4 regions of the Mesorhizobium sp. WSM4841 genome follow, and region 2 is predicted to be linked to each of the others. Evidence: riboswitches for the same ligand, from Rfam matches in the RefSeq annotation. Region 2 holds a riboswitch; each other region holds the start of a gene.
What was found. Region 2 has a riboswitch for cobalamin ahead of AC0L14_RS03855 (aromatic ring-hydroxylating oxygenase subunit alpha). Riboswitches for the same ligand answer to the same signal wherever they lie in the genome.

Region 1: it holds a riboswitch for cobalamin, as region 2 does, so the genes downstream of both, AC0L14_RS28445 (DUF1636 family protein) here and AC0L14_RS03855 (aromatic ring-hydroxylating oxygenase subunit alpha) in region 2, are expected to answer to the same signal.
Region 3: it holds a riboswitch for cobalamin, as region 2 does, so the genes downstream of both, metE (5-methyltetrahydropteroyltriglutamate--homocysteine S-methyltransferase) here and AC0L14_RS03855 (aromatic ring-hydroxylating oxygenase subunit alpha) in region 2, are expected to answer to the same signal.
Region 4: it holds a riboswitch for cobalamin, as region 2 does, so the genes downstream of both, AC0L14_RS05415 (CbtB domain-containing protein) here and AC0L14_RS03855 (aromatic ring-hydroxylating oxygenase subunit alpha) in region 2, are expected to answer to the same signal.

Annotation. Positions count from the first base shown of each region.
Region 1 is NZ_JBVVQC010000033.1:33,554-41,291, reverse strand. It holds partial or broken gene AC0L14_RS28455 (cobaltochelatase subunit CobN) at 1-791, opposite strand, end outside; gene cobW (cobalamin biosynthesis protein CobW) at 810-1,847, opposite strand; gene AC0L14_RS28445 (DUF1636 family protein) at 1,844-2,278, opposite strand; cobalamin riboswitch at 2,317-2,520, opposite strand; gene AC0L14_RS28440 (winged helix-turn-helix domain-containing protein) at 2,592-3,791, opposite strand; gene AC0L14_RS28435 (NADH-quinone oxidoreductase subunit A) at 4,127-4,492, shown strand; gene AC0L14_RS28430 (NuoB/complex I 20 kDa subunit family protein) at 4,483-5,064, shown strand; gene AC0L14_RS28425 (NADH-quinone oxidoreductase subunit C) at 5,070-5,669, shown strand; gene AC0L14_RS28420 (four helix bundle protein) at 5,702-6,079, shown strand; gene AC0L14_RS28415 (NADH-quinone oxidoreductase subunit D) at 6,145-7,335, shown strand.
Region 2 is NZ_JBVVQC010000002.1:392,368-400,105, reverse strand. It holds partial or broken gene AC0L14_RS03860 (FAD-binding oxidoreductase) at 1-772, opposite strand, end outside; gene AC0L14_RS03855 (aromatic ring-hydroxylating oxygenase subunit alpha) at 796-2,043, opposite strand; cobalamin riboswitch at 2,259-2,459, opposite strand; gene AC0L14_RS03850 (DUF680 domain-containing protein) at 2,980-3,183, shown strand; gene AC0L14_RS03845 (DUF680 domain-containing protein) at 3,305-3,529, shown strand; gene AC0L14_RS03840 (DUF680 domain-containing protein) at 3,618-3,854, shown strand; gene AC0L14_RS03835 (ABC transporter ATP-binding protein) at 3,940-5,052, opposite strand; gene bglA (beta-galactosidase BglA) at 5,077-6,741, opposite strand; gene AC0L14_RS03825 (carbohydrate ABC transporter permease) at 6,746-7,738, opposite strand, start outside.
Region 3 is NZ_JBVVQC010000031.1:18,315-26,052, forward strand. It holds gene AC0L14_RS27400 (HlyD family secretion protein) at 1-974, shown strand, start outside; gene AC0L14_RS27405 (peptidase domain-containing ABC transporter) at 1,007-3,163, shown strand; gene AC0L14_RS27410 (adenosine kinase) at 3,281-4,246, shown strand; cobalamin riboswitch at 4,651-4,849, shown strand; gene metE (5-methyltetrahydropteroyltriglutamate--homocysteine S-methyltransferase) at 4,966-7,311, shown strand.
Region 4 is NZ_JBVVQC010000003.1:318,973-326,710, reverse strand. It holds gene AC0L14_RS05440 (glycosyltransferase family 4 protein) at 1-119, opposite strand, end outside; gene mgtE (magnesium transporter) at 671-2,101, shown strand; gene AC0L14_RS05430 (MerR family transcriptional regulator) at 2,251-2,637, shown strand; gene AC0L14_RS05425 (methyltransferase family protein) at 2,725-3,231, opposite strand; gene AC0L14_RS05420 (acetyltransferase domain-containing protein) at 3,228-4,220, opposite strand; cobalamin riboswitch at 4,572-4,788, shown strand; gene AC0L14_RS05415 (CbtB domain-containing protein) at 4,826-5,005, shown strand; gene AC0L14_RS05410 (CbtA family protein) at 5,021-5,788, shown strand; gene cobU (bifunctional adenosylcobinamide kinase/adenosylcobinamide-phosphate guanylyltransferase) at 5,811-6,308, shown strand; gene cobO (cob(I)yrinic acid a,c-diamide adenosyltransferase) at 6,310-6,924, shown strand; gene AC0L14_RS05395 (hypothetical protein) at 7,303-7,617, shown strand; gene cbiB (adenosylcobinamide-phosphate synthase CbiB) at 7,644-7,738, opposite strand, start outside.

The DNA.
Region 1 (7,738 bases), on a different contig from region 2:
GTTTCGACGCCGGGCTCAGCACCGGAGGCGAAGGCCGTCGCGGTGATGACGGCGGCAGGGTTTAGCGCGGCAAGCGCAGTCTCGACAAAGGCCAGCGATGCCGGGTCCTTGAGGCTGGACACGAAAATGGGGACAGGGATGATGCCGCGCTGCCCGAGCGCTTCGAACAATGCGTCGATCGGCGCGACATCGGCGGCGAGCAGCATCGAACGGTAGAAGAGAATGGGGACGACGTCCCCCCGTCCCGGCTCATAATAGCCCGCCTTCGGCACGACAACCGGCTCCACGACCGCCGTGTCCTGTCCTGCCAGCCGCGCCAGCTGATTCACCAGCGCCGTCATATTCTCCGGGCCGCCCTCGCGAAAATAATCGAGCAGGCCGTTGAGCTCTTCGCGCGGCAGCGTCGAGCATTCGATCAGCCGGAGATCCTCGTCGCGGCATTCGCCGGGCAGCAGCGCCAGTTTTATGCCGCGTGCGCGGGCGGTCGAGGCGAGTTGGTCGCAGCCGTAGCGCCACCAGTCGTAGCCGCCGAGGATGCGAACCAAAATAACCCTGGCGTGCCGGGCGACGCTGTCGATCCAGAGATCGACGGACATCGGATGGCGCAGGTCGCGTAGAGCCGCCAGCCGCATCGACGGCAGGCGATGCGCGTCCGCCTTCCACGCCGCTGCCAGCCCGGCCAGATCGCTGTCGGTGAAAGACAGCGCCACGACATCGGCAGGCGTCTGCCTGAGATCAACAGGCTCGGCGAGATCGTCGAGCGAGGCGGATGTTGTGGTGAGGATGTGCATCGCGGCTCGTGCCTGAGGTCAGCCGGCGAGGATACGCTCGATTGCCGGCCGGTTCAGCCCCTTCAGGCCGATGATGACGAGGCGCGAGCGGCGATCGTCTTCAGCGGTCCAGGCGCGGTCGTAGTAGTGATTGACGCGCGGACCGACCGCCTGCAGCAACAGCCGCATCGGCTTGCCGCCGACTTCGACGAAACCCTTGACGCGCAGCACGTTTTCTTCCTCGGCCGCCGTGGCGACGCGCAACGCCAGCTCATCGGGATGGGCGATCGACGGAATGTCGATGACGAACGAGTCAAAATCGTCATGCTCGTGGTCGAGTTCGTCGTCGTGGTGAGTCTTGCGGTTCTCGATATCGTCCTCGACGGCAAGGCCGAGGCCGAGCAGCACAGACGGATCGACCTTACCCTGCGAGGTCGGCACGATCTTGACGGCGCGCGCGGTGTGCTCGCCGATGATGGCATTGGCACGGGCCGAGCCGGCGGCGTCCATCAGGTCGGTCTTCGACAATATAATCAGGTCGGCACAAGCGAGCTGGTCCTCGAACACCTCCTCGACCGGATCGTCATGGTCGAGCGTCTCGTCCCGCGCGCGCTGTGCCTGCAGGGCGTCCATGTCGTTGGCGACGCGGCCATCAGCCAGCGCCGGTCCGTCGACCACGGCAATGACGCTGTCGACCGTCACCCGGCTCTTGACCGTCGGCCACTGGAAGGCCTGGACCAGCGGCTTGGGCAGAGCCAGCCCGGAGGTTTCGATCAGGATATAGTCGACCTTCGGCGATAGCGACAGGATCCGGTCGAGCGCTGGGACGAAATCATCGGCGACGGTGCAGCAGATGCAGCCATTGGCCAGCTCGACGATGTTTTCCTCAGGACAGGTGTCGATGCCGCATCCCTTGAGGATCTCGCCGTCGATGCCGATGTCGCCGAACTCGTTGACGATGATGGCCAGCCGCTTGCCCCCGGCGTTTTCGAGCAGATGGCGGATCAGCGTCGTCTTGCCGGCGCCGAGAAAGCCGGTGACGACGGTGCAGGGCACGCGGGAGAGCGAGGCGGTCATATCTGATCCTTCAAAAGGTCGAGGGGAGGTATGCGGGCGACGAGGCCGCGCTTCAGGCAATCGGGGCGGCCGCGCCATGGAATGAGGCCGTCAGTCGAGGTGGCGAAGAGTTTTGCGCCAGCGACGAGATCGGCGCCGCTGGTCGCGGTCAGGTCGCCAAAGACATAGCTCCAGCAGCCGTCGCGCAGGATCGCGGCGCTCAGCCGGCGCTTGCAATTGCCGAGGCATTCGACGGTGCGGATATGGATATTTTCGCCTGATACAGCGCGGCGCGTGTCTTCGGCAAGCAGCTCGCCGGCGCGGGGATCGGCGTCGGAGCCGGTCTCGTCGCGACAGGAGGCGCAGACGATGACGGTGATGCCGGCCAGGGAGTCGTCCCCGCCGGACAATACGCCCGCTGTCTCAGCCGGAAAACTGCTGTCGCGTTCCAAATCAGGCTCCTTGCCCGGAAAACCCGCCAGGCGATCGGATTCTATTGTCCTAGACGGCAGGTCTCCTGGCTCGCGGGTCATCGCCTTGGTGCCGCCTTCCCGGGATTTTCCCAGTGGTTATCGGCCTTGGCTCGTCGCTTACAGTTGCGGGGACAGCCGCGGATTTGAAATCGAGATTTCGCACCGCATTCCCTCTTGGCTCCTCCCTTTGCCGAGAGGAGACCGTCTGAACCGGATTTAGGCTTGTGGAGGCAGTCGTGTCAACGCATGGTTCCGACACGGCGAGGAAACGCTTCAGCGCCGACATCGGCAATTACGAAACCGCGACATCCGCCAGCGCGTGGCCCAAATCCCCCGCAGGCGTCACTTCGATGCGCTCCAGGCCGAGCCAGCCTTGCATCAGCTTCAGTTCCTCGAACAGCTTGGCAGCGGTTTGCGGCGGGGCGCCGGCCTCGGCATAGGCGGCATGGACGCGCAGCACGCTGGCGGGGCGGTCGGCCTTGAGGTCGATGCGCGCCACAATCCTTTCGCCGAGCAGGAACGGCAGCACATAATAGCCGTATTGGCGCTTTTCGGCAGGGGTGTAGATCTCGATGCGATAGCGGAAGTCGAACAGTCTTTCCGTGCGCGCTCGCTCGAAGACGACGGGATCGAACGGGGCGAGCAACGCGCGCGCCTCGATCTTGCGCGGAAAACGGGCGTCCTTTTGAAGATAGGCAGGCTTGTCCCAGCCTTCGACGCGAACCGGCAAAAGATCACCGGCGTCGACCAGTTCTTCGATGCGACCCTTGATGTCGGCGGGAGAGAGGCGGAAATAGTCGCGCAGGTCGCCCGCTGTCGCGACGCCGTGGGCGCGGGCGGAGATGCGCAGCAATTCGCGGTGCGCATCCTCCGGGGAGGGCACCGGCAAAGCAAGTACTGCCGGCGGTAGCACGCGCTCCGGCAGATCGTAAAGCCGCTCGAAGCCACGACGCGACGCCGTGGTGATACGGCCGGCCCAGAACAGCCATTCGAAAGCGTGCTTGGCGTCGCTCCAGCCCCACCAGCCGCCGTTTCCCTTCTGGCCTTCGAGGGCGGATGCGGCGACCGGTCCTCGTTCGACGACCTCGCGATAAATGTCTTCAATGTAGGCGGCGCGTTCGCGGCCCCACTTGGCCAGTCCGTTATACATTTCCTCGCCACGTTCGGCCCGCTCCATGCGCCAGCGCATCAGCGGATAGGTTTCGACCGGCAGAAAGGAGGCCTCATGCGCCCAATATTCGAAGACCGTGCGCTTGCGCGTCACGGCGGCGTTGTCGAGCAGGGCAAGCGGGTAGGGGCCAAGCCGCGAATAAAGCGGCATATAGTGGGCACGCACCACCGCGCTGACGGAATCGATCTGCAGCAGGCCGGTCCGGCCAAGCACACGGGCCAGATGGCGGCGATTGGGCGTGCTGTTAGGGCGAGGATCGGCAAACCCCTGTGCGGCAAGCGCGACGCGCCGGGCCATGGCGAGCGAGATTTTTTCCTTCATGCAGACGGCACTCTGTTGGCGTTCTACCAAAGATGGGAGCGATGATTCCGCGTCATGCTAGCAGGGTTTTGGCGGCATCTATGTCAGGAGAGAAAACTGGAGTAAAAAGTGAAGGAAATCAAACAGGAGCGGATCGGACCAGTTTATCCGGATATGCCGTCGAGCACCGTGTTTTGAACAAGGTTTGACTTGCTTCGCCGAAAGCCCTGCGCTAACCCTCGCCGCGTTGCAGCATAGAGCCCCCTAAAACGGTTCAGTGGTTAAACTGTCACGCTTCCGCAAGTGGGTCCGGTGCTGTAATCAGAGTGGATTGGCCGCCAACGGAAAGCTGCAGCATGAACGCATTGTTGAGTTCGTACCTGCCCATCGTCCTGTTCATCGGCGTGGCGCTGGTCGTCGGCCTGGCGCTGCTTGCCGCACCCTTCCTGGTGGCCTACCGCAACCCAGATCCGGAAAAGCTTTCCGCCTATGAATGCGGCTTCAACTCGTTCGATGACGCCCGCATGAAGTTCGACATCCGTTTCTACCTGGTGTCGATCCTGTTCATCATCTTCGATCTGGAGGTGGCCTTCCTGTTTCCGTGGGCAGTGTCTTTCAGCCAGATCGGCATGCTCGGTTTCTGGTCGATGATGGTGTTTTTGGCGGTGCTGACGATCGGCTTTGCCTATGAATGGAAGAAAGGAGCGCTGGAATGGGATTGAGCGACAATTCCGGCACGCTCGTCGCGCCGAAGCCAAAAGGCATTCTCGACCCCAGCACCGGAAAGCCGGTGGGGGCGAATGATCCCTTCTTCCTCGAGATCAACGACGAGCTTGCCGACAAGGGCTTTCTCGTCACCTCGACCGAGGCGCTGATCACCTGGGCTCGCAGCGGCTCGCTGATGTTTATGACCTTCGGTCTTGCCTGCTGCGCGGTCGAGATGATCCATACCTCGATGCCGCGCTATGACTCGGAGAGGTTCGGTGTCGCGCCGCGCGCGTCGCCGCGCCAGTCGGACATCATGATCGTCGCCGGCACGCTGACCAACAAGATGGCGCCGGCGCTGCGCAAGGTTTATGACCAGATGCCGGAGCCGCGCTACGTCATCTCGATGGGCTCCTGCGCCAATGGCGGCGGCTATTACCACTATTCCTATTCGGTGGTGCGCGGCTGTGACCGCGTCGTGCCGGTCGACATCTACGTGCCCGGCTGTCCGCCGAGCGCGGAAGCGCTGCTCTACGGCATCCTTCTGCTGCAAAAGAAGATCCGCCGCACCGGCACGATCGAGCGGTGAGCGGGATGATGAGCCTGAATGAACTCTCGACCTATCTCGGCGAGAAGCTGAGCGGCCGGATCGGCGATGCAGTGTTTGCCTATGGCGAACTCACCATCTCGGTCGAGCCGCAGGATCTGATCGAGGTGGTGAGCTTCCTGCGCGACGATCCAAAATGCCAGTTCATCTCGATCATCGACGTCTGCGGCGCCGATTATCCATCGCGGGCCAAGCGATTCGACGTTGTCTATCACCTGCTGTCGCCGAAGCAGAATGTTCGCATCCGGCTCAAGGTGCAGGCGGACGAAGAGACTGTGGTGCCATCGATCACCAGTGTGTTTCCGGGCGCCGACTGGTTCGAACGCGAAACCTACGATCTCTATGGCGTGCTGTTTTCGGGTCATCCCGATCTCAGGCGGATTCTGACCGATTACGGCTTCGAGGGTCATCCGCTGCGCAAGGATTTCCCGCTGACCGGTTTCGTCGAGGTGCGCTACGACGACGAGGCCAAGCGGGTCATCTACGAGCCGGTCGAGCTCAAGCAGGAATTCCGCAATTTCGATTTTCTCAGCCCTTGGGAGGGGACGGATTACGTCCTTCCGGGGGATGAGAAGGCGAAACAGTGAGTAGGGAAGTAGTGAGTAGTCAGTAGGAAGGAATGGAAAAAAGGATCGAATCTTATCGCGACCTAATGGTGTGGCAATCGGCGATGGTGCTTGCAGAAGATTGTTATCGCCTCACCAAAATTTTTCCGAAAGAGGAGATCTATGGAATGACCTCCCAGATGCGCCGCTCGGCGGTATCTATCGCCGCCAATATCGCCGAAGGGTACGGTCGTGAGAATAGAGGTTCATTCGTTCAGTTTCTGCGCATGGCGCAGGGTTCGTTGAAGGAACTGGAAACGCACATACTGCTGGCATGCCGGGTCGGCTTGCTGGAAAGAAACAATGAGATTGAACTGCTGCTCCGATGCGAAGAGATAGGTAAAATGATGCGATCTCTCATCAGAACGGTGCAGGCAAAGCAGGCGGAATAAGTAGGCATTGAGCTTGATGATCACTACTCACTACTCACTACTGACTCTTCGCCAGAGGCGCCAGAATGGCTGAAACCTCCGTCCGTAATTTTAACATCAACTTTGGACCTCAACACCCTGCAGCGCATGGTGTTTTGAGGCTGGTTCTTGAGTTGGACGGCGAAGTCGTCGATCGCGTCGATCCGCATATCGGACTGTTGCATCGCGGCACTGAAAAGCTGATCGAAGCCAAAACCTATCTGCAGGCCGTGCCCTATCTCGACCGGCTCGACTATTGCGCGCCGATGAACCAGGAGCATGCCTTTGCGCTGGCCGCAGAGCGGCTGCTCGGTATCGAGGTGCCGAAGCGCGGCCAGCTGATCCGCGTGCTCTATTGCGAGATCGGCCGCATCATGTCGCACATCCTCAATGTGACGACGCAGGCGATGGATGTCGGCGCGCTGACGCCGCCGCTGTGGGGCTTCGTCGAGCGCGAAAAACTCATGGTATTCTATGAGCGGGCCAGTGGCTCGCGCATGCATGCAGCCTATTTTCGGCCCGGCGGCGTCCACCAGGACCTGCCGCAGCAGCTGGTCGAGGATATCGGCAACTGGATCGATCCGTTCCTGAAATCGCTCGACGACCTCGACGCACTGCTGACCGGCAACCGCATCTTCAAGCAGCGCAATGTCGATATCGGCATCGTCTCGCTGGCCGACGCCTGGGCCTGGGGCTTTTCGGGCGTCATGGTGCGCGGCTCCGGCGTCGCCTGGGATCTGCGCAAGTCGCAGCCTTACGAATGCTATGCCGAGATGGATTTCGACATTCCAATCGGCAAGAACGGCGACTGCTTCGACCGTTACCTCGTGCGCATGGAAGAGATGCGCCAGTCGGCGAAAATCATGCGCCAGTGCGTCGACCTGCTGCTCGGCAAGGAAGGCACGGGGCCGGTGTCAAACCTCGACGGCAAGGTGGTGCCGCCAAAGCGCGCGGCGATGAAGCGCTCGATGGAAGCGCTGATCCATCACTTCAAGCTCTACACTGAGGGCTACCGCGTGCCGGCCGGCGAGGTCTATGCGGCGGTTGAAGCGCCGAAGGGCGAGTTCGGCGTCTACCTGGTCTCGGACGGCACCAACAAACCCTATCGCTGCAAGCTGCGGGCGCCGGGCTTCGCGCATCTGCAGGCCATGGACTTTTTGTGCCGCGGCCACATGCTGGCCGACGTCACCGCCGTTCTCGGCTCCCTCGACATCGTGTTCGGGGAGGTCGATCGGTGATTCGCCTTCTGAGCCCAATGTTAATCTTCACTGCTGTCGCATGGCACCCTGCATATGCATTCGAGTGCGGGGCGTCTATCGATGCTTCCGATCTCGTGAAGCAGCACTTCAAGCGGAGCTACGTCACGCTTGGCATGCAAGAAAGTGCGACAGCTGAATCTGCCGATGTCGATGCTTTCTATTTCAAGAGAGATACGTGCGAGTGTAGCGTCGCAGCGCCGGATGGCGCGAGTTTCTCTAAGGCGGAAGTATCAGCAGCCGCTTCCGGCAAAGCAGGGCTCGTGCGGCTAGTCGCTCGATTGACTGGCAAGTCCGGCGTTTGCCCGCCTGTCATGACAAATTCGCCGACTTTCCACTGTTTCGACGGTACGGCGAAACTTTGTAAGGAGGCTGCAGCAAGATG
Region 2 (7,738 bases):
CTGGGGCGGCAAAGCTTTCCTGATGATAGTTGGCCATGTCGAAGCCGGCTGCCTCCAGCATCTGCCGCACCGCGCGCATGAACGGGTCGGGGCCGCAGCAGAAAATTTCGCGCTCGCGAAAATCGGGCGCCAGCAGCGGCAGCCGTATCGCGTCGATCCGGCCCATATGGCCGAACCAGCCCTCGCGGCTGGACCGCTCCTCGATCATGAAGCCGAGCGTCAGGCCCGGCATGCGGCTGCCGAGCAGCTCGAGCTCCTTGCGGAAGATGATCTCCTCGGGCTTTCGCGCGCAGTTGACGAAGCCGACATCTGTCCATGGCGCGCAGTCGTTCAGCCAGCGCAGCATCGACATCATCGGCGTCACGCCGGAGCCGGCCGAAATGAACAGATACTTGGCCGCGGGATGGCTGTGCAGCGAAAAGTCGCCCGTCGGCCCATAGGCCTTCACGTGAACACCGGGCTTCAGACTGTCGAACATCCAGCGCGTGCCGAGGCTGCCGGCCTGCGCTTTCACCGTCACCGCGATCGAGAACGGCCGCGACGGCGAGGACGACAGCGTATAGGTCCGCATCAGCGGGCCGTCGGTGGTCGGCAGTTCAAGCGTCACGAACTGCCCCGGTCTGTAGCGGAACCAGGTCTGGTTATCGGAGCGGAAGGTGAAGGTCTTCACGTCAGGCGCCTCGTCGCTGACGCCGATCACTTCCAGCACCTGGAGCCTGTCGTTCCAGGGCGCCATCTCGTCGAGATGGCGGTAGAGGCCAAGGTCCGTCATCGCATTCATCCCCTTGACCTCGCTCAGGCGACGCTGCGCAGCGCCGGCCGGCCGGCCTCGGCAAGGCGCGGCCCGATGAAGGAGGCGTACCATTCGACGAACTGGATGACGCCGCCCTCATGCAGTTCCGAATAGGGGCCGGGCTCATAGGCCGGCGACAGGATGCCGAAGGAGTTTTCCTCAACGATGCGGCGGTCCTGGTCGTTGGTCTCGGTCCAGACATGGGTGAGATCGGCGAGGTCGTAATCGACGCCTTCGACCGCGTCCTTATGGACAAGCCATTTGGTGGTGACGGCCGTTTCCGTGGCACTGATCGGCAGCACGCGGAAGGTGACCGCGTGATCGCCGAGGATATGGTTCCAGGTCGTCGGATAGTGATAGAGCAGCAGCGAGCCGATACGGTCGGTCGAAACGCTGTCGGAAAGGTTCTTCTTCACCGCGCGTCTTCCCGTCATCGTATAGCTGACGGCGTCGCGCAGCAGCGGCGCGCGGGTGGCGCGATACTGCCCGGCCGGATCGATGCGGAACTTGCTCGGCAGGCCCGCCGCCTCGCATTTCGCCCAGTGCGCGAGCATCTCCGGATCGCTGTCGGCGCCCTGCACGCCGGTCACGGTCGGCGCTTCCGGGAATGTCTTGCACAGTTCCGGATGGTTGCCGGCGCAATGATAGCACTCGCGGTTGTTCTCCCAGACGAGCTTCCAGTTGCCCTTCTCGACGATGGTCGATTCGAAGGCGACCTTTGCCTCGCGCAGCCGGTGCGGCAGGAGGTAAGGCTCGATCATGGCGCGCATCGGCGCGAAATCGGCGGGCTCCTTGGCCAGGCAGACGAAGATGTAGCCACCGATGCTTTCGCAAGCCACCGGCTTCAGGCTGAACTGGCTCTTGTCGAAGCTGTCCGCCATCTGCCTTGCGAACAAGAGCCGGCCGTCCAGCTCGTAGGTCCACTGGTGATAGGGGCAGACGAGCTTCGCCGCCGTACCCTTGTCGGCGTTGCAGACGCGGCTGCCGCGATGCCGGCAGGAATTGTGGAAGGCGTTGATCTTGCCTTGCTGGTCGCGGACCAGCACGACCGGATAGTCGCCGATCTGGGCGGTGATGTAGCTGCCCGGCTTCGGCAACTCGCAATCGTGGCCGATGAACACCCAGTCGCGATACCAGATCAGCTCCATGTCGAGCTTGAAGAAATCGGGATCGGTGTAGAAGGGCTGCTCGAGCGAGTAGCCTTCCCTGCGGCCGTGCAAGAGCCTCAGCATGTCGTTGCGCGCATCCATGTCCTGTCCTCATAGCCGTCGCATCGGCCCGAAATCGGAATCGATTTCGGAAAGCACGATGCGCAATTCAAAGTCTTGGAGCGTACTTTGTGCGTCCAAATGGACGCACGTCGCTCCAAAGACTGAACTGGTGGTGATGGAGGGAGGATCGGCCGCAAGCCGGCGACAGGGCCGGACATGCACTATCCACCTCTTGACCGCCCACCGCGATCAGTCGAGTCTAGAAATCTCGGGCTGGTTTCCGGGCTCTGGAGTGTCCTTGCGGACCATCGCGACACCTTCCCAGGCTTGGGCCCAGTGGTCTCCCGTTGCGACTTGAACTCCACCACCGTTGCGGGGGCAGCGCCGGGTTCTGACCGGCTTCCCAATTCTCCGCTTCGTCGTCACCAAGCGGCACCTGAGATGGCGTGATCTAATCATGACGGCCGGCTGACTGTCCGCATGAAAGCGACATCGTATCCATGCGGCGCGACACCGCCGGCGAAACCTGTGGGCCGGGATTTGAGGAAGGTGAACTTTGCGCCTGCTGCGAGCGCTGCCGGTTCTGAAAGCGTGCCGGATTGACCATTGCAGGGCGCCGAAATGGTTAACGATTCGACAACAACTCAGCGCCGGCTTTTTAAGCCGCTTCTAAAATCGAACCGAACGGTTCGTTTCTGTTGACAATGCGTGCATGACACTGTGAACGCAGGTCCGGCAATCCGTCAATGGTCGATTAGCCTCTTTGTCCTAAACCTTTGAAAACAAGCCAGAAAGCAATGACGATAGAAGCCTCTGGTACAATTTCAAGGTGTAGATTCTTGGTCCACACGGAACAACTTCGTGATTGGAATCCGCCGGATGGCCTTCCCACATCGGGGCTGTCCGAACGACGCGAATTCCTCCCAAGACACGCCGCTAGACGGACGGAAAACTAAAGATACTGGAGTTCCAAAAATGAAAAAGATTGCTCTTACTGCCGTCGCCGTTCTGGCCATCACCGGCAGCGCCTTTGCTGGCAGCGACCATTATGGGTCCAACGGCGCCAATCAGCCGACCGCCTCGGTCGACAGTTCGTATACGGCTTCCATTCAGAAGTCGGCTCACGCTGAAAAGCCCGTCGACCAGGGCGCCGACCGCAACCTTTTCGGCAACAATTAACAGCTGATCCCAGACCATGATCCCGAAGTGGAAACCGGTTTTTGGAAAAGATCATGGTCAAACAACAAGACAAAGCGGCCAGTCCGCCGCTCGGGATCTGAAAAATTCAGGAGTACTAGAAATGAAGAAGATCATTCTTGCCACCGTCGCCATCCTGGCTGTCTCCGGCAGCGCTTTTGCCGGCAGCGACAACTTTGGATCGAACGGCGCCAACCAGCCGGCCGCTGCGGTCGACAACGGCTCGTACACAGCTTCGATTCAGAATTCGGCTTCGGCGCAGAATCCGGTTCCGGCTGACGAGAAGCCCGTCAATGGCAGCGACCGTAACCTCTTCGGCAACAACTAATGTCGATCCCAACAGCAGCGGCGGCATTGTCTTTCACAAAGACCGCGGCCGCCGCGCTGATGGGATACGAAAATCCAGGATTACTGAAATGAAGAAGATCGTTCTCACCGCTGCGGCACTTTTGATTGCTGCCGGCAGCGCCTATGCCCGCAACGACAACGTTGGCGGAACCGACATCAACAAGCAGGCGACCGTCAACGTCGACAACACGCAGACGTTTTCGGTAAGCAATACCGGCTCGCCGGTTTACAAGCTGCTCAATTCCTCGGGCGACGTACAGAAGTCCGCCCCGCAGGGCAGCGACCGGAACCTGTTCGGCCGCTAACAGCGACCTGAATGCAATGCACAAGAGCGGCGGGCCTTGCCCGCCGCTCTTGTTTTTGCCTTCGCCAAACTGCCTGATCCAGTAGTTAGGCTGCCTTTGCTTCCGCCATGTGGAGTGTGAAGGAATGTCCGTCGACGTCGAAAATATGCAGGTCGCCGGGATCGGCATTCAACCGCAACGCAGCGCCGCGCTTGACTTCGACATTGCCTGGCAGCTTGGTCACCAGCGGCAGGTCGGCGCGGCCGATGTCGACATAGACGAGCTGGACCTCGCCGAGCTGCTCGACATAATCCACCGTTCCCTCGAAAAGATAATCGGCGCCGGTGGCGATCATCAGATCCTCCGGCCGCACGCCGAAGCTGACCGAAGCACCCTTCACTGACGCCGGCGTGGCGATCGGCACCGTCGCCTTGCGCCCGCCGACATGACTGACGATGGTCGGGTCGCCTGATTTGTCGATCGTCGCCGGCAGGATGTTCATGGCCGGCGAGCCGATGAACTGGGCGACGAACAAATTGCCGGGTCTCTTGTAGAGCTCCATCGGCGTGCCGACCTGCTCGATATGGCCCTCCTTGAGCACGACGATGCGGTCGGCCAGCGTCATCGCCTCGACCTGGTCGTGGGTGACGTAGATCATCGTTGTAGCAGGCATCGACTCCTTGAGCTTGGCGATCTCGATGCGGGTGGCAACCCGCAGTGCCGCGTCGAGGTTCGACAGCGGCTCGTCGAACAGGAAGACCTTCGGGTTACGCACGATGGCGCGGCCGATGGCGACGCGCTGGCGCTGGCCGCCCGACATCGCCTTGGGCAAGCGGTCGAGATATTTGGTCAGCTGCAGGATTTCCGCCGCCTGGCGCACCCGCTTGTCGATCTCGGCCTTGCTCTCCTTGCCGATCTTCATCGAGAACGCCATGTTGTCGTAGACGGTCATGTGCGGATAGAGCGCATAGGACTGGAACACCATGGCGATGCCGCGCTTCGACGGTGGCACGTCGTTCACCACCTCGCCGTCGATCTTGAGCTCGCCGGAGGTGATTTCCTCAAGCCCGGCGATGGACCGCAGCAAGGTCGACTTGCCACAGCCCGAAGGGCCGACGAAGACGATGAACTCGCCCGACTTGATGTCGAGGTCGATGCCGTGGAGAATATTGAGATTGCCGTATGATTTCTTCACTTGCCTTAGCGTGACATCGGCCATGATTCCCTCCAGTGAATTGCCAACTCAGTCGATGCGCCCGAACCAGGCGCCGTAGCCGCCGAGGCGGATAGAGCCGGCGACAGTCTGTCCCGAAAACCCGTGCCCCGGCAAGGGCTGCAGCGAGCGTCCGCCGAGATCGATTTCGGCCGGTCGGCTGCCAAGATTGAAGGCGCAGACGATCTGCTCATTGCCCTCGCGGCGCGTGAAGGCGACCGTATCGCCCTGGCTTTCGATGAAGTCGATTTCGCCCTTGGCCAGCGCCGGATGTAAACGGCGGAAGGCAAGAAAGCGCCGGTAATGTTCGAGCAGCGAGCTGTTGTCGCCCTGCTGCACATCGACCGCTTGCGAAAGGTGCTTGGTGGGCACGGGCAGCCAGGGCTTTGCCTTGGAGAAGCCGCCATTGCTGTCGGCGCCATTCCAGACCATCGGCGTGCGACAGCCGTCGCGGCCCTTGAACTCCGGCCAGAAGCGGATGCCGTAGGGGTCCCGCAGATCCTCGAATTGCAATTCCGCTTCGCCAAGACCAAGTTCCTCGCCCTGATAGATACAGACCGAGCCGCGCAGCGACATCAGCAGCGCCGAGATCACCTTGAGATAAGCGGTCCGGTCGGCCTCGTCGGCCGCCCAGCGCGAGGCAGTGCGCATCACGTCATGGTTGGAGAAGGCCCAGCACGACCAGCCGTCGCTGGCGACCTTGCCGAAGGCCTCCAGCACTGAACGCACCTTTGCCGCGCTGATCTTTTCGGGCGCCAGGAAGTCGAACGAATAGCACATGTGCACGCGCTTGCTGCCGGCGGTGTAGGCCGCCACCACCTCCAGCCCGCGCTGCGAATCGCCGACTTCGCCGACCGCCGCCGTCGCCGGATATTCATCAAGCAGGGCGCGGAAGCGTTCGAGGAAACCGAGATTTTCGGGACGGCTCTTGTCGTAGAGGTGGTCCTGGTAGTTGTAGGGGTTTACGGAAGGAGCAGTCTGGTCGTTGCGCTGTTCGGGCGGCAGCGGCGGATTGTCCTCCAGGCCCTGGCTGTGGAAGTAGAAATTGATGGTGTCGAGGCGGAAGCCGTCGACGCCGCGCTCCAGCCAGAAGCGGGTGACATCGAGCAGCGCATCCTGGACCGCGCGGCTGTGGAAGTTGAGATCGGGCTGCTCGGCCAGGAAATTATGCAGGTAATATTGCTGGCGGCTGGTGTCCCACTGCCAGGCCGAACCGCCGAAGATCGACAGCCAGTTGTTGGGTGGCGTGCCGTCGGGCTTGGCGTCGGCCCAGACATACCAGTCCGCCTTCGGGTTGGTGCGGCTCGAGCGGCTTTCCCTAAACCACGGATGGATGTCGGCAGTATGCGACAGCACCTCGTCGATCATCACCTTGAGCCCGAGCCTGTGCGCCTCGGCAGTCAAGGCATCGAAATCGGCCAGCGTGCCGAACATCGGATCGACGTCGCAATAGTCTGATACGTCGTAGCCGAAATCCTTCATCGGCGACCTGAAGAACGGCGAGATCCAGATGGCATCGACGCCGAGCGCCGCGATATAGGGCAGCCTGCGGATGATGCCCCTGAGGTCGCCGATGCCGTCGCCGTTGGAGTCCTGGTAGCTGCGCGGATAGATCTGGTAGATCACGGCACCTCGCCACCAGTCGCGGTTGACGGCGACGTCGGGGCTCAATGTCGCTTTCACAGCGGATTGCATAAGCTCAACCTCCTTTCACCGAGCCGGCGAGCAGCCCGCGGACGAAATAGCGCTGCAGCGAGAAGAACACGATCAGCGGCACGACAATGGTGATGAAAGCCGATGTCGTCAGAATCTCCCAGTCGCCGCCGCGCGAGCCGAGCAACGCGTTGAGCTTGGCAGTCAGCACGATCTGGTCGCCCTCGGTACCGAGGAAAACCATCGCGACCAGCAGGTCGTTCCACACCCAGAGGAACTGGAAGATGGCGAAGGAGGCCAGCACCGGGAATGACAGCGGCAGCACGATCTTGACGAAGATCTCGAAATCGCTGGCGCCGTCGATGCGCGCCGATTCCATGATTTCGCGCGGCAGGCCGGCAATGTAGCTTCTGAGGAGATAGATGGCGAAGGGCAGGCCGAAGCCGGTATGCGCCAGCCAGATGCCGAGATAGGTTTTCGACGGCACGCCGAAGAAGCTGCCGACGCCGTTGTAGAGCTTCAGCAGCGGGATCAGCGACATTTGCAGCGGCACGACCAAGAGCCCGATGATGACCGCTATGAGCAATGCGCGGCCGGGAAAGCGCATCCAGGCCAGCGCATAGGCCGCGAATGCCGCGATCAGGATCGGGATGACCGTCGCCGGAATGGTGACGGTCAGCGAATTCATGAAGGAGCGGCCGATGCCTTCCGAAAACAGCACCGTGTCGTAATTGTCGGTGGTGAATTTCGGCGGCGCCGACGAGGCGTAGTAGACGCGCTGGCCGCGCTCGCCCTCGAAGGCCTTCGTTGAGGTCATGACGAAACTGCCGTCGGCGTTGAGCTGCAAGGTCTCGCCGTCGCCGAGATCGGCTGTGGTGCCGGCGGGATATTGCGTCGGCGCCGACGACTTGACGCCGAAGGCGCTGATGTCGCGGGCCGGATCGTCGCCGAAGATGTTGCCCTCGAGGACGAACTTGCCGTCCTTCTCGACTTGCGCCGAGGCGGGTGGCAGCCGGCCCGCTTCCGTCTGGGTGGAACT
Region 3 (7,738 bases), on a different contig from region 2:
AGAAGACGCCCTTGGTCGCGCCCGTCTCCGGACGCATCTCCCGCATCCTTGCCGCTGAAAACGATCTGGTTGCTCAGGGGCAAGAGATCCTCGCCCTCGATGATGGGGTGGTTGAGGAAAAGCTCAGGGCGCTTACAGGCGATATTCGCGCAAAGAGCGATTTTGCCAGTGACCTCGAAACCCTGATCTCCTCCGGCACGCAAGCCAAGGACCCGATCCGCCTGTTGACCGAGTTCGCCACGGCCGAGCGCGCCCATTTCCTCAACCTTGTGCGGGAAAACCAATATGCCCGCGGTAATGCGGCTGCGGAACTTCAGCGTGCCAAGCGACTGCTCTCCGCTGCTGTAGCACCGGCAAAGGCCGTTGAGGAAAAGGCCTTCGCACTTCAGCAGGTTGAGATCGAGGGCGAGATCCTCGCCCGGCGCAAATTCGCCGAATGGAACCAGCAGCTGTCCGACGTTAAGCTGCGCCTTGAGGAACTCACGGCCGCCTTGCATCAGCTTGAGAGCGAACGGGACCTGACTCTCATTCGAGCCCCCGTATCAGGCGCTCTCGAGCAATTCTCGGGCCTCACTTCCAGCAGCTACGTCCAGGCAGGGCAAACCGTCGCTTGGGTTTCGCCGGATGGTGAACTGGTGGCGGAAATCTTCGTTTCTCCCAACGACATCGGCTTTGTGCGCCCCGGCCAGTCGGTGCGTCTCCAAGTGGATGCCTTCAACTACAATCAATGGGGCGTCATTGACGCGACGGTGCTCGACGTGGCGCACGACTTCACCCTGCACGACGGGAGCCCGGCCTTCAAGGTCCGCTGCGCGCTCTCTCGCCGCCATCTCGCCCTCAAGCACGGGGTCATCGGTAACCTGAAGAAAGGCATGACCGTGCGGGCCCGCTTCCTCCTGGGCGACCGCACAGTCCTGGAGCTCCTGTACAACGAGGTCGACGATTGGCTCAATCCGCTCCTGGCGAGCCACTGATTCTCCATTTTTCAAACAGTCAGCGAGCCGCTATGTCGAGCAAGATCATCAAGTTCAAGCAGCGCGACATCACGGATTGCGGTGCCGCCAGCCTTGCTTCTGTCGCGGCCTTCTATGGCTACAAGCTGCCATTGTCGCGTATCCGACAGTATGCCTCGACCGGCCGCTCCGGCACCACTGTGCTGGGCCTCGTGGAAGCGGCCCGGAAGCTGGGCTTCGTTGCCAAGGGGGTAAAGGGTGGCTTCGACAGCCTATACAAGATCCCCAAGCCCGCCATCGCGCACGTCGTCGTCAGCGAGGTTCTGCATCACTTCGTCGTAGTCCAGGCGATCAACGCCAGGTGGGTCATCGTCATGGACCCAGCCTATGGTGAAATCCGCAAGCTGGCGCACGAGGAATTCAAAAAGCAATGGACTGGCGCCCTGGTGCTCCTGGTTCCCGCAGACACCTTCAAGCGCCGCGACGAGACCACCTCACCCCTGGGTCGTTTCGCGCGTCTGCTTGCGCCACACAAGGCGGCGATGGCGCAGGCTCTCGCGGGGGCGCTGGTGACGACGATCCTTGGCCTCTCGACTGCCATTTACGTGCAGAAGATCGTCGACCATGTGATTACAGCGGGCAACCGCAATCTGCTCAACCTGATGAGCGTCGCCATGCTCTTGATCTTGGTTGTGCAGATCCTGATCAATCTCCTCAGAAACCGGCTCGTCCTGCAAACGGGGCAGAAGATCGACGTCCACCTGATCCTCGGCTACTACAATCATATCCTAAGCCTGCCTCAGAAGTTCTTCGACAGCATGCGCATGGGCGAAATCATTTCCCGCATGAATGACGCGGTGAAGATCAGGAGCTTCCTGAACGACGTCTCGATCAACATGTTCGTTGACGTGCTAACGGTACTGTTCTCGTTAGGGCTGATGTTCATCTACTCGTGGAAGATCGCCTTGGTCGTGGCGGTCTCCATTCCTTTGTACCTCTCGGTCTATTGGATCATCAACCGGCAGAATAGGAATCGTCAGCGCGCCGTAATGGAGAACGCTGCCGAATTAGAGACACAACTGGTGGAATCACTGGGAGCTGTCTCCACAATCAAGATCTCCGGCATGGAGAGCTTCGCCAACTTCAAGGTGGAGACCCGCTTCATCAAGATGCTGCACTCCGTCTACAGCTCCGGCCTGATCTCGATCTTCGGAGACAGCACCTCGACATTCCTCGCAACTTTATTCACCATCGTGCTGATGTGGTTCGGAACGACACTTGCCCTCGATCAGACCGTCACGCCTGGCGAATTACTCTCCTGCTATACCTTGCTAGGCTATATCACCCGGCCGATTGCCAGTCTGATCCAGACCAACCGGATCGTTCAGGATGCTTTTGTCGCAGCGGATCGCCTGTTCGAGATCTTCGACCTGGAGCCGGAAAGCGGTGGCGGCATCGATGCAGACAAATCCGACATTGGCGACATCCAGCTGGAGAAGGTCACGTTCCGATATGGTAGCCAGTTCGAGCTTTTCCAGGATCTTAGCGCCACCTTCCGCCGGGGGGAAATGACAGCAGTGGTGGGGGAAAGCGGCTCGGGCAAGAGCACCCTTGCGGCGCTGCTGCAGAATGTCTACCCGCTTGAGGGTGGATACATCCGGATCGGCCGTTATGCCCTCCAGGACCTGTCGACCGTATCCCTGCGCAAGGTTGTCGCTGCGGTGCCGCAATCGATCGATGTGTTCTCGGGCTCGGTGATCGACAACATCGCCCTTGGCGAGTTCGAGCCGGACATCGAAAAGATCCTCCAAATCTGCGATCAAATAGGGCTGCGGGAGGTGATCGAGCGCTGGCCCGGTGGCTTCCAGGCCTATCTAGGCGAAAACGGCGTACGCCTCTCCGGGGGCGAGAAGCAGCGCCTTTCGTTGGCTCGGGCTCTGTACCGGGATCCGGAGATCCTGATCCTCGACGAAGCAACCTCCTCTCTCGACTCGGTCGCCGAGGCGTTTGTCCTGCGAGTGGTTGAGGATCTGCGTCGGGGCGGCAAGACCATCGTCATCATCTCTCATCGACTCAGCACCATCCGTTGTGCCGACAAAATAATGGTCTTGGACAAGGGGCGGGTTGTTGCGGAGGGGAGGCATGCTGATCTGCTGACAGCTGAAGGCGCTTACGCTCGCTTGTGGCGGGCGCAAACCGGATCCAGCTAAACAGCTTCAGGTGAGGGGCACGGCAGAATTTTGGGGCAGTGAGGCATGGAACAGCAGCGGCGAATGTATATCGCCGTCGCTTAGTTTCAACCTTGTGGGTGTGCCGCGGTCGGCCATATCCTTCAATGCGAAAATGCGAGTTCATGTTTTGGGCGCCACGGAGCGTCCGAAAATTGTAGCTTACTTGGGGGCGCGATGAACCTGATCGATACGAGGCGCGCCGAGCTGCTCTACAGCCGCATGGGCCCGGCCATCGAAGCCTCCGGCGGCAGCGCCGGCAACACGGCGGCGGGTGTCGCCAGCTTCGGCGGACGCGCCGCCTTCTTCGGCAAAGTCTCGAACGATGCGCTCGGCGAAATCTACGCCCATGATATCCATGCGCAGGGCGTCGCCTTCAACACCAGGCCGCTCAATGGCGAGCCACCGACGGCGCGCTCGATGATCTTCGTTACCCCAGACGGCGAGCGCTCGATGAACACCTATCTTGGCGCCTGCGTCGAGCTCGGGCCTGAGGACGTCGAGCCCGACAAGGCCTCGGGCGCCAAGGTCACCTATTTCGAAGGCTATCTGTGGGACCCGCCGCGCGCCAAGGAGGCGATCCGGCAGACGGCCAGCCTGGCGCACGCCGCGGGCCGCGAAGTATCGATGACGCTTTCGGATTCGTTCTGCGTCGACCGCTATCGCGACGAGTTCCTCGACCTCATGCGTTCGGGCACGGTGGACATCGTCTTCGCCAACAGCCACGAGATCAAGTCGCTCTACCAGACATCGTCCTTCGACGGGGCACTGGCTCAGATCCGCAAGGATTGCCGGATCGCCGCCGTGACCCGTTCGGAAAAGGGCTCGGTGATCGTGCGCGGCGACGAGACCGTCACCGTCGAGGCGACCAAAATCCGGGAGCTGGTCGACACCACCGGCGCCGGCGATCTCTATGCCGCCGGCTTCCTGCATGGTTACACGCAAGGCCGCGACCTCAAGACCTGCGGCGACCTCGGCTCACTGGCGGCCGGATTGGTGATCCAGCAGATCGGCCCGAGGCCTCGTCAGAATTTGCGCCGCGAGGCCGAGCAGGCCGGGTTGTAGGGACGCATCTCGGCGAGGTGCTGCTCACCCTCCCCTTTTTGCGGGCTGTCCAGACAAGCGCTGGGAAAACACCGCGTACCCGTCCGTGAAGGATGGCGGTTCTTCTACAAATTTCTGATTATGAAGGCTCAGGAACGTTGTCGCCCTTCGGCCCAGTACTGCCGGCCGATCATGATGGTCAACACGCCCTCTTACGAAAATCGTTCTGAGCCGGGATCGTACAATTGACAGATTGCCCGACCGGCCAGCCACAGCCACCGGTCAGCCACAGCCTGCGAACCGGAGAGGGGCGCAGATGGTTCAGCTCTACCGCGATCTGCGAATTGAGACACGCCGCGGGTGAATGATTCACATAAACACATAAACATTTCTTTATACAGCATTGACAAGAAAGCGGGCAGCTGCGATTGTCCGCATGTCGTGGTTCTCCGCAAGGCGTTGCCCTAGCGGAGCTAAGAGGGAAGCCGGTGCAATGCCGGCGCTGCCCCCGCAACTGTAAGCGGCGAGCCAACCCACCAATGTCACTGGGGCGAACTGCCCCGGGAAGACGGGCAGAGGCTGTGACCCGCGAGCCAGGAGACCTGCCACGGTGAACAACGTCCACGGGCGGGGTGTCTGGTGGCCGCGGCAGCTCGGCGTTGATGCCGGCCTGTTAGCGCCTTCCTTGTCCCCGCCGCTAACCATCGGGGTATGGAATGAATGTCTCCCAGCAAGTTCCCATAGCAACGCTTGGTGTGCCGCGTATCGGTCGCCGGCGAGAACTGAAATTCGCGCTCGAAAGCTACTGGTCCGGAAAATCTTCTGCTGCCAACCTTCTGGCGACGGCGAAGGCGCTCCGTGCCGCCAGTTGGAGCGAGCAGCACGACCGGGGCGTGTCGAAAATCCCGTCGAACGATTTCTCACTGTATGACCATGTGCTCGACACCGCAGCAATGGTCGGCGCCGTGCCAACTCGTTACGGCTGGACGAGCGGCGAGGTCCCCCTCGACATCTACTTCGCGATGGCGCGCGGGACGCAAGGCGATACCGCGGGTTGCGGACATGCCAGTCACGGGCATGCCGTTCAGGGACAGCGCGTAACCGCGATGGAAATGACCAAATGGTTCGACACGAACTACCACTACATCGTGCCGGAGTTGGGCGACGATCAGACATTCGCCCTCTCGTCGACGAAACCAGTCGATCACTTTCTGGAGGCAAAAGAGCTCGGCATCCATACACGCCCGGTCCTCCTTGGACCGGTCACCTTCCTCAAGCTGGCGAAGTCTCCCGACCAAGGTTTCAATACCATGGCGCTGCTACCGCGCCTGCTGCCCGTCTACGAGCAACTCCTGCGAAATTTGGAGCTCTCTGGGGCCGACTGGGTTCAGATTGATGAGCCGGCGCTTGTGCTCGACCTTAACCCGAACGAACGAGCTGCCTTCGAATTCACCTACGGCCAGCTGTCGAAAGCCGCGCCCAAGTTGAAAATCATGCTGGCTACCTATTTCGGTCCGCTGGGAGACAATCTCGAGACCGCGCTTTCGCTGCGCCTGGCGGGCCTACATCTCGACCTTGTGCGCGCTCCCGAGCAGTTGGAGACGGTTGGTCGGCTCGCACCGAAGGATCTGGTGCTCTCACTTGGCTTGATCGACGGCCGCAACGTCTGGCGCGCGAACCTGACTGCCATTCTCGACCGTATCAAGCCGGTCATTGCCGGCTGGCCGCTGGACCGCGTCGAAATTGCGCCTTCCTGCTCGATGCTTCATGTGCCGATGGACCTGCGGATGGAGACCGCGCTCGATGTGGACGTCAGATCATGGCTGGCATTCGCCGCCCAGAAGACTGAAGAGCTGCTCGTGCTGGCCCAAGCCTTGTCCGAAGGCAGGGATACTGTAGCGGGCGCGCTCAAGGCTTCTGAAGAGGCCGCCGCCGCGCGCGCCATGTCTGCAAAGGTCCATGATCCGCTCGTCCATGGGCGAGTTGTCGGCATTGACGGCGACATGAAGCAACGAAAGAGCGCATTTGCCAAGCGCTCCAGAGTCCAGGCTGACACGCTCGGCCTGCCGCCATTCCCCACGACGACCATCGGGTCCTTCCCGCAGACGGCCGAGGTGCGCAGGGCGCGCTCCGCTCATGCGAAGGGCCGGCTGAGCTATATCGACTACCAGGCCTTCCTGAAGAAGGAGACCGAAGCGGTGGTCCGTTGGCAGGAGGAGATCGGGCTGGACGTGCTGGTACACGGCGAGTTCGAACGAAACGACATGGTGCAGCATTTCGGCGAGCAGCTGTCCGGCCTCGCCTTCACCCAGCATGGCTGGGTGCAAAGTTACGGCTCCCGGCTGGTGCGCCCTCCCATCATCTTCGGCGACGTATCGCGGCCCAATCCGATGACGGTTCTCTGGTGGCAATTTGCCCAGTCTCTGACGAATAAGCCGGTGAAGGGCATGCTCACAGGGCCAGTGACGATTCTGAACTGGTCTTTTGTTCGCGACGACGTACCCCGCGCCGAGACCTGCCGCCAGATCGCGCTCGCGATCCGCGATGAAGTGACGGACCTCGAAAGAGCTGGCGCAAAGGTGATCCAGATCGATGAGGCCGCATTTCGCGAAGGCTTGCCGCTGCGGAAGGCCGACTGGAAACATTATCTCGGCTGGGCTGTCGAATGCTTCCGGCTCGCTTCGACGGGTGTGGAGGACGCGACCCAAATTCACACCCACATGTGCTATTCGGAGTTCAATGAGATCATCGACTCGATCGCTGAACTGGACGCGGACGTCATTTCGATCGAGACGTCGCGCTCTAAAATGGAACTGCTAGACGCCTTCACGAAGTCCAAATATCCGAACGAAATCGGTCCTGGCGTCTACGACATTCACTCACCACGTGTCCCGGAGATCGGCGAGATTTTGCATCTCGCCCAACTTGCCCGCGAGCGACTGTCGGACAGCCAATTGTGGGTGAATCCGGACTGTGGCCTCAAAACAAGGAAATGGGAGGAGGTCCGCCCTGCCCTCGTGAACATGGTCGCTGCAGCATTCGCCCTGCGGGAGAAAGCGCAGGCGCAGGCCGCTGGGCCACTGTGACCGGCAAACATGTGACCAGCGGGCTCCGCGGATGAGTTCAAAGCAGAAGGGACGGCATCGAAAAGCCGCCCAATGATTGGTAGAGGCCCCACCCTTGTCGTCCAGCCGAAGGCCCGCTGGACGGCTGAGCGGCGGAGCAGGATCTCGGAAGCCGCTTCTGGTCCGAGGACGGATGATTTCAACCAGGAACTGGAGTAAGGCGGCTTTGCCCGTGAGCTTCAGCCTCTCACAGCGCCAGCGGTCAACAGACACTTCACCGAGGGGCGAACGATGCCGCCTGTGCACCGACACATCAAGATATCGGCGGCCAGACCGACCATCGAGAGCATCGTGTCGAGTGATTGCGTCGCATGTGGCGGACATCGACGAAATAGCCATGCCGCCCAGCTGCAAGCTGCGACCATTCCTCATCGCTTGAATTGAAACT
Region 4 (7,738 bases), on a different contig from region 2:
ACGTAGACCACCTGTCCGCCGGTATCGGCCGCGCCGAGTGGTGGGTTGGCAGCTACGTAGCCGTGGGTTGAAATGAGTGCAATTCGAGGTGTCGCCGCATCCGAGTTGACGTCCGGCATCTGTATCCTTCTCTACGATTCTGCACGCCCGCAGTCGAAAGCGTGCGCCAATTCACAACTATAAGGATTCCACCCTCCATTCGCAAATTCCGAGCATGCGCTCAGGTCAACGCATTTGACGTGATGGTAAGGCAAACCGGCTCTGTCGCATATTTCGGTCACCGAGTTGCCTGGAATCGACGTTCGACGGTTCTTCGAGGATTTACGGTGTCCAACGGCTGCCAATTCGATCAGTCTGTCATCCCTTGCGCCCGTTGGTCTCTGACCTCATCGCCTGAGCCTTCGCGTCCTTGCGGAGAGGGCCGAGTGCGGCATCAACGTCTGTCGGGCGATCCGGTTGCACCAGCCTTCGCTCCACGGTGGGGAAGGGCGTATTTCGTTTGATATTCCACGCGTTGCGCCATAGAGGCGGACTCTCAGGTCGAATCGTGCCGCCGCACTATCTTTGTGTTTGAGCATCGGATTTTTCCCAAAACCGGTTTCCACTTCTGGGTCCAATGTTCTAGACGTGACAGGCACCTTTTCCGGAATTCTGATGGCGGGAGGCGCTGGTGGAAAGCCAGGACGAACAGACGACCGGCGCCAGGGCCGCTGAGGGCAGCCATGCCGACATTTATGGCGAGGACGGCGCCATTCTGTCGTCGTTCTTGGCCCAGATCGGCGCAGCGATCGCCGATCGCGACACGCTGACGCTGAAGCGTGAAGTCGACGACCTGCACCAATCGGAACTCGGCGATCTGCTCGAGGCGCTTCATCCCGAACAACGCCGCGCGCTGGTCGACTTGTTGGGCGCCGATTTCGACTTTTCCGCGCTGACCGAGGTCGACGAGGCGATCCGCCGCGACATCGTCGACAGTCTGCCCAACGCGCAGATTGCCCAGGGGGTGCAGGATCTCGATTCCGACGACGCGGTCTACATTCTTGAGGATCTCGAAAAGGAAGACCAGGACGAGATCCTGTCGCAACTGCCGTTCACCGAGCGGATCAGGCTGCGCCGCTCGCTCGACTATCCCGAAGAGACCGCCGGCCGCCGCATGCAGACGGAGTTCGTCGCGGTGCCGCCGTTCTGGACGATCGGCCAGACCATCGACTATATGCGCGAGGACAATAACCTTCCCGACCGCTTCAGCCAGATTTTCGTCATCGATCCGAGCTTCAAGCTGCTCGGCGCCATCGATCTCGACCAGATCCTGCGCACTAAGCGCTCGATCAAGGTCGAAGAGGTCATGCATGAGACCAGGCACGCCATTCCGGCCACGATGGACCAGGAAGAGGCAGCGCGCGAATTCGAACAATACGACCTTCTCTCCGCCGCCGTCGTCGACGAGAACGAGCGGCTGGTCGGCGTGCTGACCATCGACGACGTGGTCGACGTCATCCAGCAGGAGGCCGAGGAGGATCTGCTGCGCATGGGCGGTGTCGGCGACGAAGAACTGTCGGACAGCATTCTTTCGACTTCGCGCTCGCGCGTTCCGTGGCTGCTCGTCAATCTCGGTACGGCCTTCATCTCGGCCTCGGTGATCAGTATGTTTGGTGCAACGATCGAGGAAATGGTCGCACTTGCCGCACTGATGCCGATCGTCGCCTCGCTGGGCGGCAACGCCGGTACGCAGACGATGACAGTGACCGTGCGCGCGCTCGCCACACGCGACCTCGATATCTACAATGCCGGTCGCGTCATTCGCCGCGAGGTTGTGGTCGGCCTGCTGAATGGCATGGTCATTGCAACGATCCTCGGGCTGGTCGCCGGCTTCTGGTTTCACAATCCCGATCTCGGTTTCGTCATTGCCGCGGCGATGATCGTCAACATGCTGGCTGCGGCACTCGGTGGCATTCTGCTTCCGCTGTTCCTCGACAGGCTCGGCGCCGATCCGGCGATTTCATCATCAATCTTCACGACGATGATTACCGACGTTATCGGTTTCCTCGCCTTCCTTAGCCTTGCCACCTGGTGGCTGCATCTGGGCGCGGGAGCCGGATAAGGCCCTTCAATTGACTTTTACGTAAGTTGCGTGCGAGGTTTCGATGGAGAGCTGCCGGTCGATTCCGGTGCGGGACGAGCCCTTTTGTGAATGAAGGGCATCGCCGCATAATGGGCGATCGCGCCGCTATCCGGGCTTTTGGAGTGACGATGCGGGAATATTATTCGATAACCGAACTGACCCGCGAATTCGATGTTTCGACGCGGACGCTGCGCTTCTACGAGGACGAAGGGCTGGTGCAGCCGGTGCGGCGCGGCCGCACGCGGCTGTTTCGCCCGTCGGACCGGCATCTCATCCGCCAGATCATGCGCGGCAAGAGGCTCGGCTTTTCGATCAACGAAATCCGCGAAATCATCCAGATGTACAAGGAGCCGCCCGGGGAGGTCGGTCAGCTCAACCTGATGATCAAACGCATCGAGGAAAAGCGCGAGGATCTGCGCCAGAAGCGCCGCGACCTCGAAGAGACGCTGGCGGAACTCGATCAGGCCGAGGAATCCTGCGTCGAGCGATTGGTGGAGCTCGGCGTCAACACGTGAGCGGCCTTTTTTGACAATTCTACTCTGGCGGCCAGCTAGTGTGGTTTTCTGCCAGAGCGAATTCTTAAAAAGACCTTGCCGCACGCTTCAAATCCAGCGCCGCACCTTTTTAGCGTAATCCCGGTATTTCTTGCCGAATTTCGCCGTCAGAACTCTTTCCTCGCCCTCGATCGCCATCTTCTGCGTTGCGAAGGCGGCGATGATCGCCAGCGGCAGGAACCATACGATCCCCGAGATAAGGGCGACGCCGATCATCAGCAGCGTGTTGGCCAGATATATCGGGTTGCGGCTGACGGCGAAGGGGCCAGATGTGACCAGGTGATCCGGCACGGCGTTTGGGTGGAGCGTCGTCTTTGCCCGGATCATGGTGCGGATTGCCGTGAACCAGAGTGCGACGACGCCGAACAATGCCACCCAGCCGGCCGCGAACAGGATGTCGCCCAGAAGGCCGCCGATCCATGGCAGCGGATAGAGCAAGCCAAGCGCGATGCTGACGGCGATGGCCGCGACATAGATCAGCGGCGGCCACGGTATAAACCCCGGTTTCGGCTGCCCCGGTTTCTGTTGCCCAGGTTTCTGTTGATGGTCGGTCATTGTGCTCCTCCCTCCATCAAAGTGCTGTCGGCTTTGGCAGTGCAGGCGCCGGCGAGCTCGTCGAGATGTGCCTTCCATTCCGCAGCCTGGTCGTTGCGGTAGAGCTGATCAAGCGTGGCCTCGCCCTCGAGTGTATCGAGCATGCACACACAATAGCTGGAGCAGAACTCCGTGTCGCGCGATTGCTCGCACGAAGTCTGGCATTCTTTCAGGAAGGTGACCTGCCTGGTCTCGACCGGTGCCGGCATGACTTGCGAAAAAAGCCAGATCGAGCCGATCAGCACCGGCTGGTGGATCAGATAGAAGGCGAGGCTGTGCCGGCCGATAAAGACCAGCGGATTTGTCCAGCTGCCGGGCGTCAGGCCTGCCAACCGCGTCAGCAGGCCGGAGGCGGAGGCGAGTTTTGCCGTCGCGATGCCCGCAAGCACAGCGCCGAACCATGGCAACAGCGGGACATAATCGTTGGAGCGCGGGTTGGTTGCCGACAGGCCGACCCACCACAGGGCCGGATGGTCGAAGGTCTCGGACCTGAGGTAGAGCGGCGCGGTTATGACGAAAGCTGCCATAACCAGCGTCAGCAGCGCCGGCAGCCGCAGGAACGCCAGGCCGAGCAGGCTGGCGAGCGCGATCTCATGCAGGATACCGAAAAAGATGAAACTGTCCGGCGTGGCAAGCCTCGTGGCAGCCGATATGGCGAGCGCCGCCCCGGCGACCATGGCGAAGCGTTTCCAGAAGCCGTCCCAGCGGATCAGTTTGCCATGGGCGAGGAACAGGCTGACGCCGACCAGGAACAGAAAGGTCGAAGCGATGCAGCGCGCGTAGAATTTCCACCAGCCGAAGGCGGTCAGGCCGGGATCGGTGTAGCCAAAGAATTCGAGATCCCAGGTGAAATGGTAACTCGCCATGGCAAGCAAAGCGACGCCGCGGGCGACGTCGATGGCGATGATGCGCTTGGATCGGTCCTGAACGGTCGGCGTAGAAATGCTCATGGTCTCGCAATCTGATTCAGCACTGCAAGACGACTATCATGGTTGCCCCAGACAAAAGAAGACAGGGCCAAATCCCGTTGATGCTCAGGGCGTCGGTGAAAGCGCCGTATGCCGCTGACGCACCCATTAGAAGCGATGCGGGCCATATTCCTCGGGCATCAGCACTCCGGCCTCGTGGCGCCGGCCGGCTGGTTCCAGAGACGGCGCATTCGCGCTGGTAGCTGGCGGAATTTGGTTTGCCGGGCACGGCGATTCTGCCTATAGTCGCGGCTGTCGTCGGTTCCGTTTGGAACCGCGCATGAACCCGGAACCGGAATCGGTTCCGGAAAGGTCATGCGCAGAGTCTAAGTGTTAGAGCGTCCTTTGTGCGTCCATTCGGACGCACGGCGCTCTAAAGGGAATGCGGTAAGGGCAAAATTCGCCCAATGCCGTGGCTGCCCCCGCAACTGTGTGCGGTAGTCCTCTCCATATGCCACTGAAGAGTTTCTTTCGGGAAGAGCTTCTTCGGGAAGGTGGGGAAGGGCGCTGATCCGCGAGCCAGGAGACCTGCCGGCGACAGGAGAACTGATTTCTATGCCCTCGGGTGGAGGGCGAAAGGACAAGACATGAATACCGCTTCCGTCTCGCTCGTCGCTTCCGTCTCCTCGCAGTCGCGCTTCGTGCAGCTGGCGCTTGCTGCATTTCTCGGCATTTTCGTCATGGGCTTTGTCGGCTTCTCGCATATCGATGCGGTCCACAATGCCGCCCACGACTATCGCCATTCGATGGCGTTTCCCTGCCACTGACGAGGGGCCGACATCATGACACTGTTTCGCAACGTCGTGTTCATCGCGGCGATCGCAGGGCTTGTGGCTGGCGTCGTTCTCGCCTGCATGCAGGCCTACGCCACCGTGCCGCTCATTCTCAAGGCGGAAGTCTACGAGCAGGCCGGCGGTGGCCACACGCATGACCACGCCGCGGCGCCGGCCGCGAACGCCACGGACGCCAATGCCATGAGTAGCGCCGAACCGGCCGCTCCGGCTGCGGAAGACGAAGGCTGGGCGCCGGCCGACGGTTTCGAGCGCTTCGCCTTCAACGTCGTTGCCAACGTCGTCACCGGCATCGGCTTTGCGCTGATCCTGGTCGCCGCTTCGGAGTTCGCCGGCGGCATCGGCAATTGGCGTCAGGGCCTGTTCTGGGGCCTTGCCGGCTTTGCTGTGTTCACGCTGGCTCCGAACCTTGGCCTGCCTCCCGAACTGCCGGCTATGCCGGCTGCCGATCTCGCCCAGCGCCAGATCTGGTGGACGGCAACTGTGGTAGCGACAGCGGCCGGTCTTGGGCTGCTCGCCTTTCGCAAATCCCTGCCGCTGGCGCTGCTTGCCGTGGCGTGGATCGTGGCGCCGCATATCGTCGGCGCGCCGCAGCCCGACAGTTTTGAATCGCCGATCCCGGAAGCCCTGCACCACCAGTTCGTGGTGGCGGTGACACTGACCAATCTGGTGTTCTGGCTGGTGCTCGGCGCCGTCGTCGGCGTGGTGCGCGGCCGCTTGACCGGCAGCACGACCGGCCTGCGCGACAGCTTTGCCTGATCGCGCTGCTCCCGGCGGCAAGCTGACCCTGGTCATCGGCGGTGCGCGCTCCGGCAAGAGCGCGCATGCCGAAAGACTGGTGACGGCCTGTCCGGCGCCGTGGGCCTATATCGCTACGGCGCAAGCCTATGACGACGAGATGCGCGAGCGTATCGCGCTGCATCGGTCGCGGCGCGGCGAGGGTTGGACGACCATCGACGCGCCACTCGATCTCGTCGGCGCGATTGAGGCGTTGCCTGACGGCCGGCCTGTCCTCGTCGATTGCCTCACGCTGTGGCTGACCAACCATATGCTGGCCGAACGCGACATTGAGGCCGAATGCCGAGGGCTGGCCGATGTGCTGTCGCGGCCGCGCGGGCCATGGTTCGTGGTTTCCAACGAGGTTGGCCAGGGCATCGTGCCCGACAATGCGCTGGCTCGCCGGTTTCGCGATGCCGCCGGCCGGCTCAACCAGCAGGTCGCGGCCGTCGCCGGCACAGTGCTGCTGATGGTGGCGGGACTGCCGCTCAAGGTGAAATGAGATGACCGATATCGACGACAGGGACGAGGAACGCCACCGCGCCAAGATGGCCAAGCGCAAGGCGGTGCAGGACGCAGAGGTCGCGGCAAAGACGGTCGAGAAGGGGCTGCTGATCGTCAACACCGGGCCCGGCAAGGGCAAGACCACTGCCGCCTTCGGGCTGGCGCTGAGGATGCTCGGCTACGGCAGGCGCGTCGGCGTCGTCCAGTTCATCAAGGGCAAATGGCACACCGGCGAGAAGGACGCCTTTGCCGCCTTCGGCGACCGGGTCGTCTGGCACACGATGGGCGAGGGTTTCACCTGGGAGACGCAGGATCTGAAGCGCGATATCGCCGCCGCCGAGTCCGCTTGGGCCAAGGCGCTCGAACTGATGGCCGATCCATCGATCAGCCTTCTGGTGCTCGACGAGCTGAATATCGCGCTGCGCTACAATTATCTCGATCTCGACAAAGTGGTGGCGTCGCTGAAAGGGCGCCGCGAAAACCTGCATGTCGTCGTCACCGGCCGCAACGCCAAACCGGCGCTGGTCGATGCCGCCGATCTGGTCACCGAGATGGGCGTGACCAAACATCACTTTTCCGCCGGCGTTAAGGCGCAGCAAGGGATTGAATTCTGAGGGGTGATTGCGCTTCGGCAGGGCACCCTCAAGCATTGCGGTGCTGGTGGCGGTGACGCTGGTAAAATTGCCGATCTCCCCTTGCGGGGGAGATCGGATCTCACCTGCGGTTTTCGACAACCTCAAGCTGTATTGTTCTTGCTTTGTGCCGGCAGCTATGATACTGATTCTTCTATAGTGCTGATTCGCACCGCCGACCCGCTCGCGAGGCGGGTTTTTGTTTTGCGCTCGATCTCGAGCGTCGATCACGCCATAATGACGACCGCCGAGATCTCCCGAACAGCGCGTCAGCACTAGGTCGGCGACCCTGTAGAGTTTCGGCGCCCGCCTTATGGCAGGGGATAGAATTCTGATCGCTAGGCAAGCTGGAGATTGTTCGTGGAACAGGCGGTAATCGTCTATCTTCTTCTGAAGGACGGTCAATTTGGAGCGTCGCAAGAACGCGAATCCATTTACGCGCTCGAGGATCGGCTAGAGAAAGCTATCGAGGATGCGTCGGTCGGCGAGTTTGACGGTGACTTGTTTGGTGAGGGCGAATGCATCCTCTACATGTATGGGCCAAACGCTGAACGACTTTTTGTTGTAGTCGAACCCGTATTGAGATCTTTTCCCGTAGCTGCCGGTGGATACGCGATCAAAAGGTTTGGCGAGGCAGCCGATCCAAGCGCAAAGGAAGTCCGTGTTACTTGGTAGGTCGGGTTTGCCGACCCATTCGGGCGTCACGCAGCGATAACAATCACCGACAGCAAGCCGAACAGCGCGATCAGCAGAAAGTCGGCTACCCGGTAGAGTTTCAGTGCCCGCCTGATGTCGA